Regions from separate parts of the Nocardia heshunensis genome, predicted to be linked through region 2. Evidence: riboswitches for the same ligand, from Rfam matches in the RefSeq annotation. Region 2 holds a riboswitch; the other holds the start of a gene.

The links. Region 2 has a riboswitch for S-adenosylmethionine ahead of ACYVN4_RS17070 (aminotransferase class V-fold PLP-dependent enzyme). Riboswitches for the same ligand answer to the same signal wherever they lie in the genome.
Region 1: another riboswitch for S-adenosylmethionine. It lies ahead of ACYVN4_RS27865 (ABC transporter substrate-binding protein); the one in region 2 lies ahead of ACYVN4_RS17070 (aminotransferase class V-fold PLP-dependent enzyme).

Annotation. Positions count from the first base shown of each region.
Region 1 covers NZ_BAAGTC010000008.1:349,677-355,429, forward strand. Annotated here, with positions in the region: gene ACYVN4_RS27860 (ABC transporter permease) at 1-414, opposite strand, end outside; gene ACYVN4_RS27865 (ABC transporter substrate-binding protein) at 415-1,572, opposite strand; SAM riboswitch class IV at 1,642-1,824, opposite strand; gene ACYVN4_RS27870 (SLOG cluster 4 domain-containing protein) at 1,939-2,415, shown strand; gene ACYVN4_RS27875 (HAD family hydrolase) at 2,513-3,151, opposite strand; gene ACYVN4_RS27880 (GNAT family N-acetyltransferase) at 3,324-4,172, shown strand; gene ACYVN4_RS27885 (MarR family winged helix-turn-helix transcriptional regulator) at 4,173-4,643, opposite strand; gene ACYVN4_RS27890 (SRPBCC family protein) at 4,636-5,070, opposite strand; gene fusA (elongation factor G) at 5,221-5,753, opposite strand, start outside.
Region 2 covers NZ_BAAGTC010000004.1:971,081-976,833, reverse strand. Annotated here, with positions in the region: gene ACYVN4_RS17080 (MarR family winged helix-turn-helix transcriptional regulator) at 1-366, opposite strand, end outside; gene ACYVN4_RS17075 (SAM-dependent methyltransferase) at 464-1,312, shown strand; SAM riboswitch class IV at 1,377-1,490, shown strand; gene ACYVN4_RS17070 (aminotransferase class V-fold PLP-dependent enzyme) at 1,545-2,858, shown strand; gene ACYVN4_RS17065 (hypothetical protein) at 2,860-3,048, opposite strand; gene ACYVN4_RS17060 (DUF2752 domain-containing protein) at 3,067-3,516, opposite strand; gene ACYVN4_RS17055 (TetR family transcriptional regulator) at 3,543-4,169, opposite strand; gene ACYVN4_RS17050 (SDR family oxidoreductase) at 4,302-5,093, shown strand; gene ACYVN4_RS17045 (NAD(P)H-dependent amine dehydrogenase family protein) at 5,119-5,753, shown strand, end outside.

The sequences.
Region 1 (5,753 bases), on a different contig from region 2:
GTCCGAGGTGCCCAGTCGCACCCCGCCGACCCGAATATTGTTGGTGGGCAACACCTGCGGGAAGGGCCTGGTGTCCGGTCCGAAGACCAGGGCCACCACGTTCTCGATGATCAGCCCGACCGCCACCGTCGCCAGCAGCGCGGCAATGGCCGGGGCGCGGCGCAGCGGTCGCACCGCCAGCACATCGATGGCCACCCCGACCAGCCCCGTCACCGCCACCACCACGACCAGCGCCGCCCACCACGGCAGCCCGTGCTGCGCGATCAACCACCAGCCCAGCACCGACCCGAACGCGAAGATCGAGCCGTGCGCGAAGTTGATGACATTGCTGACCCCGAAGATCAGGGTGATGCCCACGGCAATGAGCGCGTACGCATTGCCGTGGACCAGACCCGCGATAAGCGTGTCGAACATCTACTTACTGCTTCCGACCGGCAGGAACTTGCCGTTCTGCAGCACCAGCTCGATCGGCTTCACCCCGCTCGGCCGCCGCGTCTGCTGATCGAAGGCGAAGGTGCCCAGGCCGATTCCGTCGAAGTCCTTCACCTCGCGCAGCCCCTTCAGCACGCCCTCACGGGTCGCGCCACCGGTCTTGGCGGCCTTCACCAGCACGTTCAGCGCGTCATAGGCGTAGACGTTGAAGTCGCCCGGATCGGTATTGAACTTGGCCTTGAACTTGGTGACGAACGCCTGGATCTTCGGGCTCGGATCCGACGGACTGAACACACCGTTCACGATGTCGCCCTCGGCCGCCTTACCCGCCAGATCGATGAACTGCGGCGTGTTCTGGCCGCCGAAGAACTGGCCGTTGAACCCGACATCACGCAGCTGCTTGGCCACCAGCGCGCCATCCGGGCCGTAGCCCAGGTGCACGAACGCGTCCGGGTTGGCGTCGCGGCCCTTGATCAGCACCGGCCGGAAGTCCTGCGAGTCCGGCAGAATCGAGGAGGAGTAGGCGATCTCGATGCCCTTCTCCTTGGCGAACTGCTGGAAGAACTGGAAAGCCTGCTTGCCCCAATCGGTTTCGAGGTAGACCACCGACACCTTCTTGGCCTTCGACTTCACCCATTCGGCATTGCGCTCCTGGAAGACATCCAGGGTGATGGACGGGCTCCACGAATAGTCGCCGCCCTTGGTGAAATCCACCGACGAGTTGGTGAAGCCGTACTGCACCAGCTTGCCGCGGTTGTACACCGGCGACGCGGCGATGGAGGCGGGCGAGGAGAAGTCACCCAGCTCGGCGATGATCGATTGATCGCCCACGAACTTGGTCGCGATCGGCACCGTCTGCTTCGGATCCGACTGCGAGTCCTCCCATTTCAGCGCGACCTTCTTGCCGTTGATCCCGCCATTGGCATTGATCTCGTCAAGCGCCAGGTCGAACCCCTGCTGCCAGAGCCGCCCGTACTCGGCCGAACCACCCGTCTTCGGCCCCGAAACGCCGAAATACACGGTGTCGGAACTGCTTCCGGACGAGTCGTTGGAGCAGGCCGAGGCCAGTCCCGCCACCAGAGCCGCCGCGGCGACTCCCACCGCCACCCGGCCGAAACCACGGGACCAATACCTGCTCATCGCAAACCTCTACTTCGCACCGGCTCGCCAACCGGGCATGGGGACACGACCGCGACTGCCACCGCGGCCTGTTAGCGCTTGCGATGCCCGCGACGGCACCGCCTGGTCGTCACCCGGGGCACCCCCAGATGCGCTGCCGGCGGAGCCGTCCTCAGACGCGCACGGCCGGAGCGAAGGCGGAGGTACCGCCCACCGCCAAGCGAGGGTTGCCGATCAGCGAGCCGGGGCTCGAACATGCTGATACTCGTGACCGTGGGCAAAAGGTAGCCGCGGCAACCGGGAAGACGACAGGATTCGAATCAGCCTGATGCCAACAACGCCGCCGACCCACGCGGCTACCGCCGACCACCGACGAGAGGAAAACCCTTGCCACCATTGCAAATAGCCGTCTGCGGCCCCCGTGACTGCACCGATCGCGAGGCCACCGCCGCCTGCGAAGTAGGCCATCTTCTCGCCACCGCGGGCGCGACCGTCCTGTGCGGCGGCGGCACCGGCGTCATGGCCGCCGTCACCGAAGGCGCTTCCCGCGCAGGCGGACTCGTCATCGGCATCCGCCCCGACACCGACCGCGCCGCCGCCTGCGAGGGCCTCTCGGCCGTCCTCTACACGAACATGGGCGAAGCCCGAAACGCCATCCTGATCTCCTCCGCCGACGCGGTCATCGTCATCGGCGGATCCTGGGGCACCCTCTCCGAACTGGCCCTCGCCAACCACCGCGGCACCCGCGTCGTCTCCCTACATGGTTGGCGAATCCACGACGCCGAAGGCAAACCCGTCGACGCCGCCCTCCCTGCCCTAGACCCCGCCCACGCGGTCACCCTCGCCCTCGCGCCCCCGCTGTAGCCGTCGCCTCCGCCTCGTCATTCCGGCGCGCTTCTGGCCGGAATCCAACGCCGCCAGTGTGGATCCCGGCCAAATACACGCCGGGATGACGCGGGTTCTATCCACCCAGGTGGCCGGCCAGCCACGCCGGGAACTCGGTGAGGTCATCAAGCACCACATCGGCCCCGGCCGCCGACAGCTCTTCGGCCGCATAGGGGCCGGTGGTCACGGCCACCGAGACGGCGTCGGCCACCTTGGCCGCGCGCACGTCCCCGAGGTGGTCCCCCACATAGATCTGGGCACCGCGCTCGCGCAGCACCTCCCCCTTCTCCTCCGCCCACGCCCCACCGACCAGCTCATCCACCTCGAGGCCGAGGTGATCCAGATGCAGCTGCGCGTGCGGTCCGTTCTTGGCCGTGATCACCAGCACCCGCCCGCCCGCCTGGTGCACGGCCGCGAGAGCGTCGACGACACCGGGCAGGTTCTCCGAGGGTTGCACCGCCAGGTCCGGGTAGAACTCCCGGTACATGGCCACGATCCCCGGCACCTCGTGCTCGGGAAACCACTGCGCCGCCTCGTCCGCCAACGGCGGCCCGAGCCGCGACACCACCAACTCGGAGTCGATCGGCACCCCGGTCTTCGCGGCCACCGCATCCCACACCGCGGCAATCCCCGGCCGCGAATCGATCAGCGTCATATCCAGGTCGAACCCCACCACGAGGCCGCCCGCCGGTCCGGTCGCACGATCAAAAGCCACGCCCCGACCCTACGGCCCGCCGATTCCCTGCCCGGCATCACCGCCCCGGCGCATCCGCCCGCGCCTGCGAGCTCGCCACCCCGCCCCGGCCCGAATGGCTCCAGGAATTTCAGCGGCGGCCGCGCCGAAAATTGGAGGCGGGCGTGCGGTGGCGCGAATTAGGCTGGCGGACATGGCTGGTGACCAGGGGACGTTTTTCTGCGGGACCGAGCTGGCGGCGCGCATCGAACGGGTCGAAGCAGAGCTGATCAGCAAGGGCGCTCGGGCCGCGGCGACGCGGCTCGGCGGCGAGACCGGGTTCGTGATTCCGGTCGCGGGCGGGGTGGCCTCGTTCGCGGAGGACGGGTCGCCGTTGAACAAGGTGGCCGGGCTCGGCTTCGACGGGGTCCCGACGGTGGCCGAGCTCGAGCAGATCGAGCGGCTGTTCGCGGAGCGCAAGACCGCTGTGCAGGCCGAAGTATCGCAACTGGGTGATCCGGGTGTCGGAGAACTGCTCACCGAGCGCGGATATCGGCTGGTGTCGTTCGAGAACGTGCTCGGCATCGAGCTCGGCGGTGCGCGGGCCGCGGACGTCGCCGACGGGGTCGAGGTGAAGCACAGTGGCGAGGACGAATTCGATGCCTGGCTGCATGTTGTCGCGGAGGGTTTCGCCCACCCCGACACACAGGGTGTGGCCTCGCACGAGGAGTTCCCGGCCGAGATTATTGCCAATGCCATGCGCGATCTGACCCGCTCGGCCGGAGTACAGCGGTATCTGGCCCGGCGCGACGGCGCGGTGGCGGGCGGGGCAAGCATGCGCATGTTGCAGGGTGTCGCCCAACTCACCGGTGCGGCAACCGATCCCGGGCACCGGCGGCACGGCGTCCAGTCGTCCCTGCTGTCGGTCCGGCTGGCCGAGGCGACGGCGGCGGGCTGCGATATCGCGGTGGTCACCACCCAGCCCGGATCGAAATCCCAGCAGAACGTGCAGCGTCAGGGCTTCGCCCTGCTCTACACCCGCGCCATTCTCGTCAAGGGCTGATCAGTCCGGTAGCCGGTGCGCAGCAATGGGTTTGAGATGCTCGCGGAGCATGTCCCCGTCGTCCCCGAAGAGCTGCGCATCGGTGTCGACGGCGGTCTGCACGCCCTTGCTCACCAATTCCCGCCCGGCGGACGTCAGTTCGATGCGCAGGGCGCGGGCATCGGCCGGGTCGGCGCGACGGACCAGCAACCCGCGCTCCTCGAGCCCGCGAATCACCTTGGACGCCATCATCCGATCCGAGCCGGACATGTCCGCCACCTGCTGCTGGGTCGGCAACTCCCCCTGCCGGCTCAACCAACCGGCCGAGGCCAGCAGGTTGAACTGGGTGGGGGTGAGGCCGAGCGGGCGCAGATTGCGTTCCAGCGTCGCCCGCCACTCCAGCGCGGCATGATGCAGCCAGAAGCCCGGACTCATCAGCGGCCCCCGCGGCACGCCTCGCGCCCCCTCCCGGCTCCCCGGTGATTCAGCCACGCCGTAGCGCCTCCTGTTCCATTGCGGCGAAGGTCAGCGGCATATCGGCCCGCATCCGCTTCTCCCAGATGAGCTTGAACAACGGACCCATCGGCCCGTGGATCTCCACATTCTTGGTCACTCGCACCGTCCCATCACCGAGGTCCTCGAAGGTATTGCGACCGCGGAGCTTCCCGAACGGAATGCCCGCCTCGCTGCTCCACGACTTCCCAGGCTCCACTGCCACGATCGTAAACGGACCGGCGGGGGCGCCCTTCGGCTTGACCCAGCCCTTGGTTCCGGGCGCGAACTCCCCGTCGATGCGGGACTTCTCCTCGTGCGGGTCCCACTCGGCCACCCGGTTCACATCGGTCGCGACCGCCCAGATCTTGTCGACATCGCCCTTGATCACGGCGGTTTCGCTGAACGAGTACATCATCTGAATCATCTCCACTCGGGGGATTTCTGTTGTTGCGACAACAGTAACTGTAGTCGCGACAACAAACAACCCCTTGCGGGAAGATTCCTCCACGACGAAAGCCGGGGCCGGCGGCGGACGACATCGACTGTCGCCGCCACCGGCCCCGGATCGGACCCGTTACGGTGCCGGGGCGTACCCCAGCGGGCGCGTGGTGAACGTGCCCCGGCCCTGCGTCCGGCTGCGCAAACGGGTTGCGTAACCGAACAATTCGGCCAGCGGCACCGTGGCGGTCAGCACCACGGAACCGATGCGGGTCACCGAACCCGTCACCCGGCCGCGCCGGGCGGCCAGATCACCGAGCACCGCGCCGACATAGTCCTCCGGCACGGTGGCGGTCAGTTCCACCAATGGTTCGAGCACCACCATGGCGCTAGCGCGCAAGGCTTCCCGCATGCCGAGCCGCCCGGCGGTCCGGAAGGCCAGATCCGACGAATCCTTCGAATGCGTCGCACCATCGATGAGCGTGACCCGCACGCCGGTGACCGGATGACCCGCCAGCGGACCCTCGGCCAGGGCGTCCCGGCACCCGGCCTCCACCGCGCGCACGAACTCCGCGGGCACCCGGCCGCCGACCACCGTGGACTCGAACTCGAAACCGGTCGCCCCGGAATCGGATTCGCTCAGCGGCTGCACATCGAGCACGATGTGCG
Region 2 (5,753 bases):
CTCGAGCTGCTCGGGCCCGTAGTCGGCGAACATCTCCGCCAACCGGTCCCGCGGCGGGCCCACCACCGCCTCGATCCGGCCGTCCGAATCCGGAATCGACTCGACTAGCACCTTGCGACGGTCCGTGGCATCCGGCACCCGCCGGACGAATCCGCCCTGTTCCAGCCGGTCGATGAGCCGAGTGACCGCACCGGTCGAGAGTCCGGTCCGCGTCGCGAGTTCGCCCGCGGTCAGCGATCCGGCCAGCGCGATGAGGTTCAAGGCGAAGAAGTCGGTGGCCCCCAACCCGAGCGCGGATGCGGCCGCCTGGGCGATGACGGCCTGCGCGGTGACGTATTCGCGGTACGGCCCTTCGAGCCGCTCCATTGACGGTTGCGGGTGGGAGGACTTAGATTTATCTGCGTCCATGCAACTACTTCCTCCACTCAGATACTTTACCGGTGCAGGAAAGGATAGCGCGACCATGCCGAACACCGCCGCCGACACATCCCTGGTCCCGATTCTCATCGCCGCGGCTGAGCACCTCGAACCCGCCGAAAAACGTTTCCTGACAGACGAACTCGCCCTGCACATGCTGCCCGCGGGCCTGCGGGCGCTGGTCCGCCTCCCGGCCGGTCGACGCCTGTTGCGCGCGGGCATGAACCGCGAGGGCGTCGGCGCGTGGGAGAGCCTCGCCTGCCGCAAAAGGTATTTCGATGACCGGACCGCGGCCGCGATCGCCGATGGCATCGAGGCGGTCGTGGTGCTCGGCGCGGGACTCGACACGAAGGCGCTCCGATTGGCCGCGCCCACCGGAGTTCCCGCCTTCGAGGTAGATCTGCCGATCAATATCGCCGCGAAGCGCAAGCGAATCGCGCTGCCCGACAGCGTGACCCAGGTGCCGATCGACTTCGAGACCGAGGACCTCGCCACCGTATTGGCCGAGCGCGGATACCGATTCGACGCGCGGACCCTCTTCCTCTGGGAGGGCGTCACGCAGTATCTGACCGAACCCGCTGTGCGCGCGACTCTTTCGGCCCTCACAGCGGCCACACCCGGCAGTCAGCTCATCTTCAGCTATGTCCGGCAGGACTTTCTCGACGGCACCGACCTTCAGGACTGCGCTCCCACCTATCGCAGATTCGTTGCGCGACAGCCGCTCTGGCATTTCGGGCTGCAACCCGATCAGGTCTCGACGCTGTTGGCCGAGTACGGGTGGCATGAGGTCGAGCAGGCGGGCGGACCAGAGCACACCGCGAGATATCTCGCCCCGATCGGACGGGAGATCCGCGTGCCCGACCTCGAGCGGTGCGTGTCGGCTCGCAAATCCTGACGGCGGACGTCCCGACCGGGAGGGGTTGACAACCCCGCGAACGATCTGCCAGTGTCTCCAATCAGGTCATGAGTACCAGCACTAAGCCCTGGCTAGCTGGTCGGCAACCCTCCTCCGCGGTGGGGTGCTCCAGGTGACGACCGGGCCGCCGCCCGACCGGGCGCGGCAAGCGCGGACTCTCGATCACTTCGTTTCATCGATCGTGTGTCCATGAATCCGATGGGATTTCGTGATGACCGCATTCGCCGACCAGACCTGTGCCCCCCTCGCCACCGTGTCCGGCTGTGATCTCCAGGTGCCGCTCGTGCAGGGCGGCACCATCGGCTACGCCAATTTCGACTACGCCGCCAGCGCCCCCGCGTTGCAGCAGGTCACCGATCGCGTCGCCGAGCTGCTGCCGTTCTACGCCAGCGTGCACCGCGGCGCGGGCTACGCCTCGCGGGTCTCCACCGACTGCTACGAGTCGGCCCGCGGCTCGGTCGCCCGCTTCCTGAACGCGGCCGACGACCAGGTCGTCGTCTTCACCCGCAACACCACCGACTCGCTGAACCTGCTGGCCTCCTGTGTGCCCGGCGACACCGTGGTGCTGGATGTCGAACACCACGCCAACTTCCTGCCCTGGACCCGGCACGGCCGCCGCGTGGTGGCCGTCGCCGACACCATCGAGGAGACCATCCAGCGCGTCGTCGCCGAGCTGTGCTCGAAACCCGCTGCGCTGCTGGCGGTTACCGGCGCCTCGAATGTGACCGGCGAATTGCTGCCGCTGGAGCGGCTGGCCTGGATCGCCCACCAGTGCGGCACCCGCATCCTGGTGGACGCGGCGCAGCTGGCCCCGCACCGCCGCATCGATCTGCGAACGACCGGCATCGACTACCTGGCCTTCTCCGGCCACAAGGCGTACGCCCCCTTCGGCGCCGGCGTGCTGGTCGGCCGCCGCGACTGGCTGGACAAGGCCGAGCCGTACCTGGCGGGCGGCGGCGCGGTGCGCTCGGTGACCACCGACGGTGTCGAGTGGGCTCCGGCCCCGCAGCGGCACGAGGCCGGTTCGCCGAACGTGCTGGGCGTGGCCGCCCTGGCCGCCGCCTGCGACGCCCTCGCCGACCTGGACGAGACGACCGTCGTCGAACACGAGCAGTACCTCACGCATCGCCTGCGCTACGGCCTGAAAACCGTTCCGGGCGTGAACTTCCTGCGCATCTGGCGCGACAGCACCGACGCCGTCGGCATCGTCGCCTTCACGGTCGACGGCTTCGAGCCGGGCCAGGTGGCCGCCTACCTGTCGGCCGAGCACGGCATCGGCGTCCGCGACGGCCGCTTCTGCGCGCATCCGCTGCTGGCCCGCCTCGGCGTGGACGCCGCCCTGCGTGCCAGCATCGGCCTCGGCACCACCGCCGCCGATGTGGACCGCCTGATCGACGCCATCTCCACCCTGGTGGAAAACGGCCCGTCCTGGAATTACGGCCGCACCGAAGGCCATTGGAACCCGGTCCCTGAAACCCGCCCGTTCGGCAGCTCCGCCGACGGCGCGGCTCCCTGCGGCTTCTGAACTACGGCACCAGATAGCGGGCCGCGAGGTCTTCGATGACCGGATCGTCATCGCTCACGGCGTCCAGCAGTTCGAGGTCCTCACGGACCGAGAGCTGCCGGGCGTCGTCCTGTTCCGAATCCGTCGGCCCGTCCTCGGCGAGCTGCCGGACCAGCTTCTCCCGCACCCGTTCCCGCAGCGAATCGCTCATATGCAGAGCATGCCCCGACTAAACGGGTGCGATCCAGCTTCCCCACGGCGTGTTCCGCACAACGGTGAAGACGATCAGAAATGCCAGTGCCACCCACAGCGCCGGTTTCGGCAGCACCTGCGGTAGCCGCGGCGGCATCGGCTTCCCCCGCCACCCGGCCATCAGCCAGGTCACCCACCACGCCGTGAATCCCACTGTCAGCGGCAGCAACAGGAGATTGCTGTGAATGGCATCGAGCACGTGTCCCTCGGTGAGGTTGTGCAAGCCACGCAGACCGCCGCACCCGGGACACCACCACCCGGTCAGTTCATAGAAGGGGCAGTACCCGTAGGCCCCGCTCACATGCGGATCCCGGAAATGCAGTAGCGCCAGCCCCCCGGCCACGGCCCCGCCCGCCAAGAGCGGCGCCCCGAGGCCGAGCCATCGCGAGCGCGCGGGCGATGGGGTCACTGCTGCCGTGGTATCCACGACCACCAACGGTAGCGGCCACCGGATCATTTCGCGATCGGCGCCCGTTCCACGACCGGGGCGGTCAGCACGCCCGCGAGCATGTCGACGATCTCGCCCCAGGCGGTCACGTCGCCCGCCACCACCCGCCCGGCCTCGACCGCCCGCTCGTGGTCGGCGAGCAACGCAAACAAAATGGTGGGCAGGGCCCGTAATCGCCGCAGCCGCAAGGGTTTCGGCAGTTCGGTGAGCTGCCCTTCGAGCTGCCGCATGATCACCCGGACCGAGGTGCGGCGCGCGGAGTCCAGATTGGCCGCGTCGGTGACCGCCGGGTGGGTGTGGATCTGTTCGAGAAACCGCGCGTAGTGGTGGATTCCGTGCCGGTCGCTCAGTTCCAGCATGGGAATGACGAGGGCTTCGAGCAGGTCGTGGACGCCGGTCGCACCTACCCCGGCCTGTTCGGCGAGCAGTTCCAGGCGCCGCACTTCGAGGGTGGCGAGCCGGTATTCGACCACGGCCAGGATGAGCCCGTCGCGGGATCCGAAGTGGTACTGGATGGCGGAATTGTTGCGCTGCTCCGCCGCCGCCGCGATATCGCGCAGCGGCACCGCCTGTCCGCGCTCGGCGATCAGTTGCTCCGCCGCGAGAATGATGCGCTCGCGCGCCCCGGTCACCGGTAACTCCCTCACTGCCACAGTCTGCACGATAGCCGTTCACCAGCGAATAAAGAATTCATCCTTGACGGTTAAGAACATATCCTTAAAGCTGCTTGTGACTGTCGTCACCCCAGAAGGACTGAATTCGCGATGATCCTGGACACCTTCCGACTGGACGGCCGCGTCGCCGTCGTCACCGGCGCGGGCCGCGGCATCGGCGCCGCCACCGCCCTGGCCCTCGCCGAAGCCGGTGCGGACGTGGCCATCTCGGCCCGCACCGCCTCCCAACTCGACGAGGTGGCGGATCAGATCCGCGCCCTGGACCGCAAGGTCGTCACCGTCCCCGCGGACCTGTCGGACCTCTCCGCCGTCACCGCGCTGGCCGAGACCGCCGCCGCCGAGCTCGGCCGCCTCGACATCGTGGTCAACAATGTCGGCGGCACCATGCCGAACACCTTCCTCACCACCACCCCCGAATTCCTCGAAGAGGCATTCCGTTTCAATGTCTCCACCGCGCACGCCCTCACCCAGGCCGCGGTGCCGCACATGCTGAAGAACGACGGGGGCTCGGTCGTCAATATCTCCTCGATGATGGGCCGCTCCCCGGGCCGCGGCTTCCTGGCCTACGGCACCGCCAAGGCCGCGCTCGCGCACTGGACCCGGCTGGCCGCCGCCGACCTGTCCCCGCGCATCCGCGTGAATGCCATCGCGGTCGGCTCGGTGCTCACCTCGGCGCTGGAAGTCGTTGCGCAGCAGCCGGAGATCAAGAAGCAGATGGAGGATGCCACGCCGCTGCATCGCCTCGGTGAGCCGTGGGAGATCGCCGCCGCCATCGTCTACCTGAGCTCGCGGGCGGGCGGCTACGTCACCGGCAAGGTGATCGAGGTCGACGGCGGCATCGCCGCGCCCAACCTGGACCTTCCCATCCCGGACCTGCAGTAATCGATTGCGCCCCAGGAGTTCTCCCATGACATATCGCGTAGTCCAGTGGAGCACCGGCAATGTCGGCCGGCGCACCCTGCGTTCCATCATCGCCCGCCCCGAACTCGAGCTGGTCGGCGTCTGGGTCTCCGGGCCCGGCAAGGCCGGTAAGGACGCGGGTGAGCTGGCCGGTCTCGACCGCGAGATCGGCGTCACCGCAACCCAGGATGCCGAGGCGCTGCTGGCGTTGAAGCCCGACTGCATCGTCCACACCGCCATGGCCGACGACCGGCTCATGGAGGCCGTGGAGGATCTGAAGACCTTCCTGCGGGCGGGCATCAATGTCGTCTCCAGCAGCCCCGTCTTCCTGCAGTTTCCCTACGGCACCCTCCCCGACGAGGCCATCGCCCCGATCATCGAGGCGGCCAACGAGGGCGGAGCGTCCCTGTGGGTCAACGGCATCGACCCCGGTTGGGCCAACGACTGGCTGCCGCTGCTGCTGACCAGCGGTTCCGAGCGCATCGACAAGATCATCTGCTCGGAGGTGATGGACTACTCCACCTACGACAACCCCAAGGTGCTCTTCGACATCATGGGCTTCGGCAGCGCCCTCGACGAACTGCCGCTGCTGTTGCAGCCGACCATCCTCACCCTCGCGTGGGGCAGCGTCATCCGCCAGCT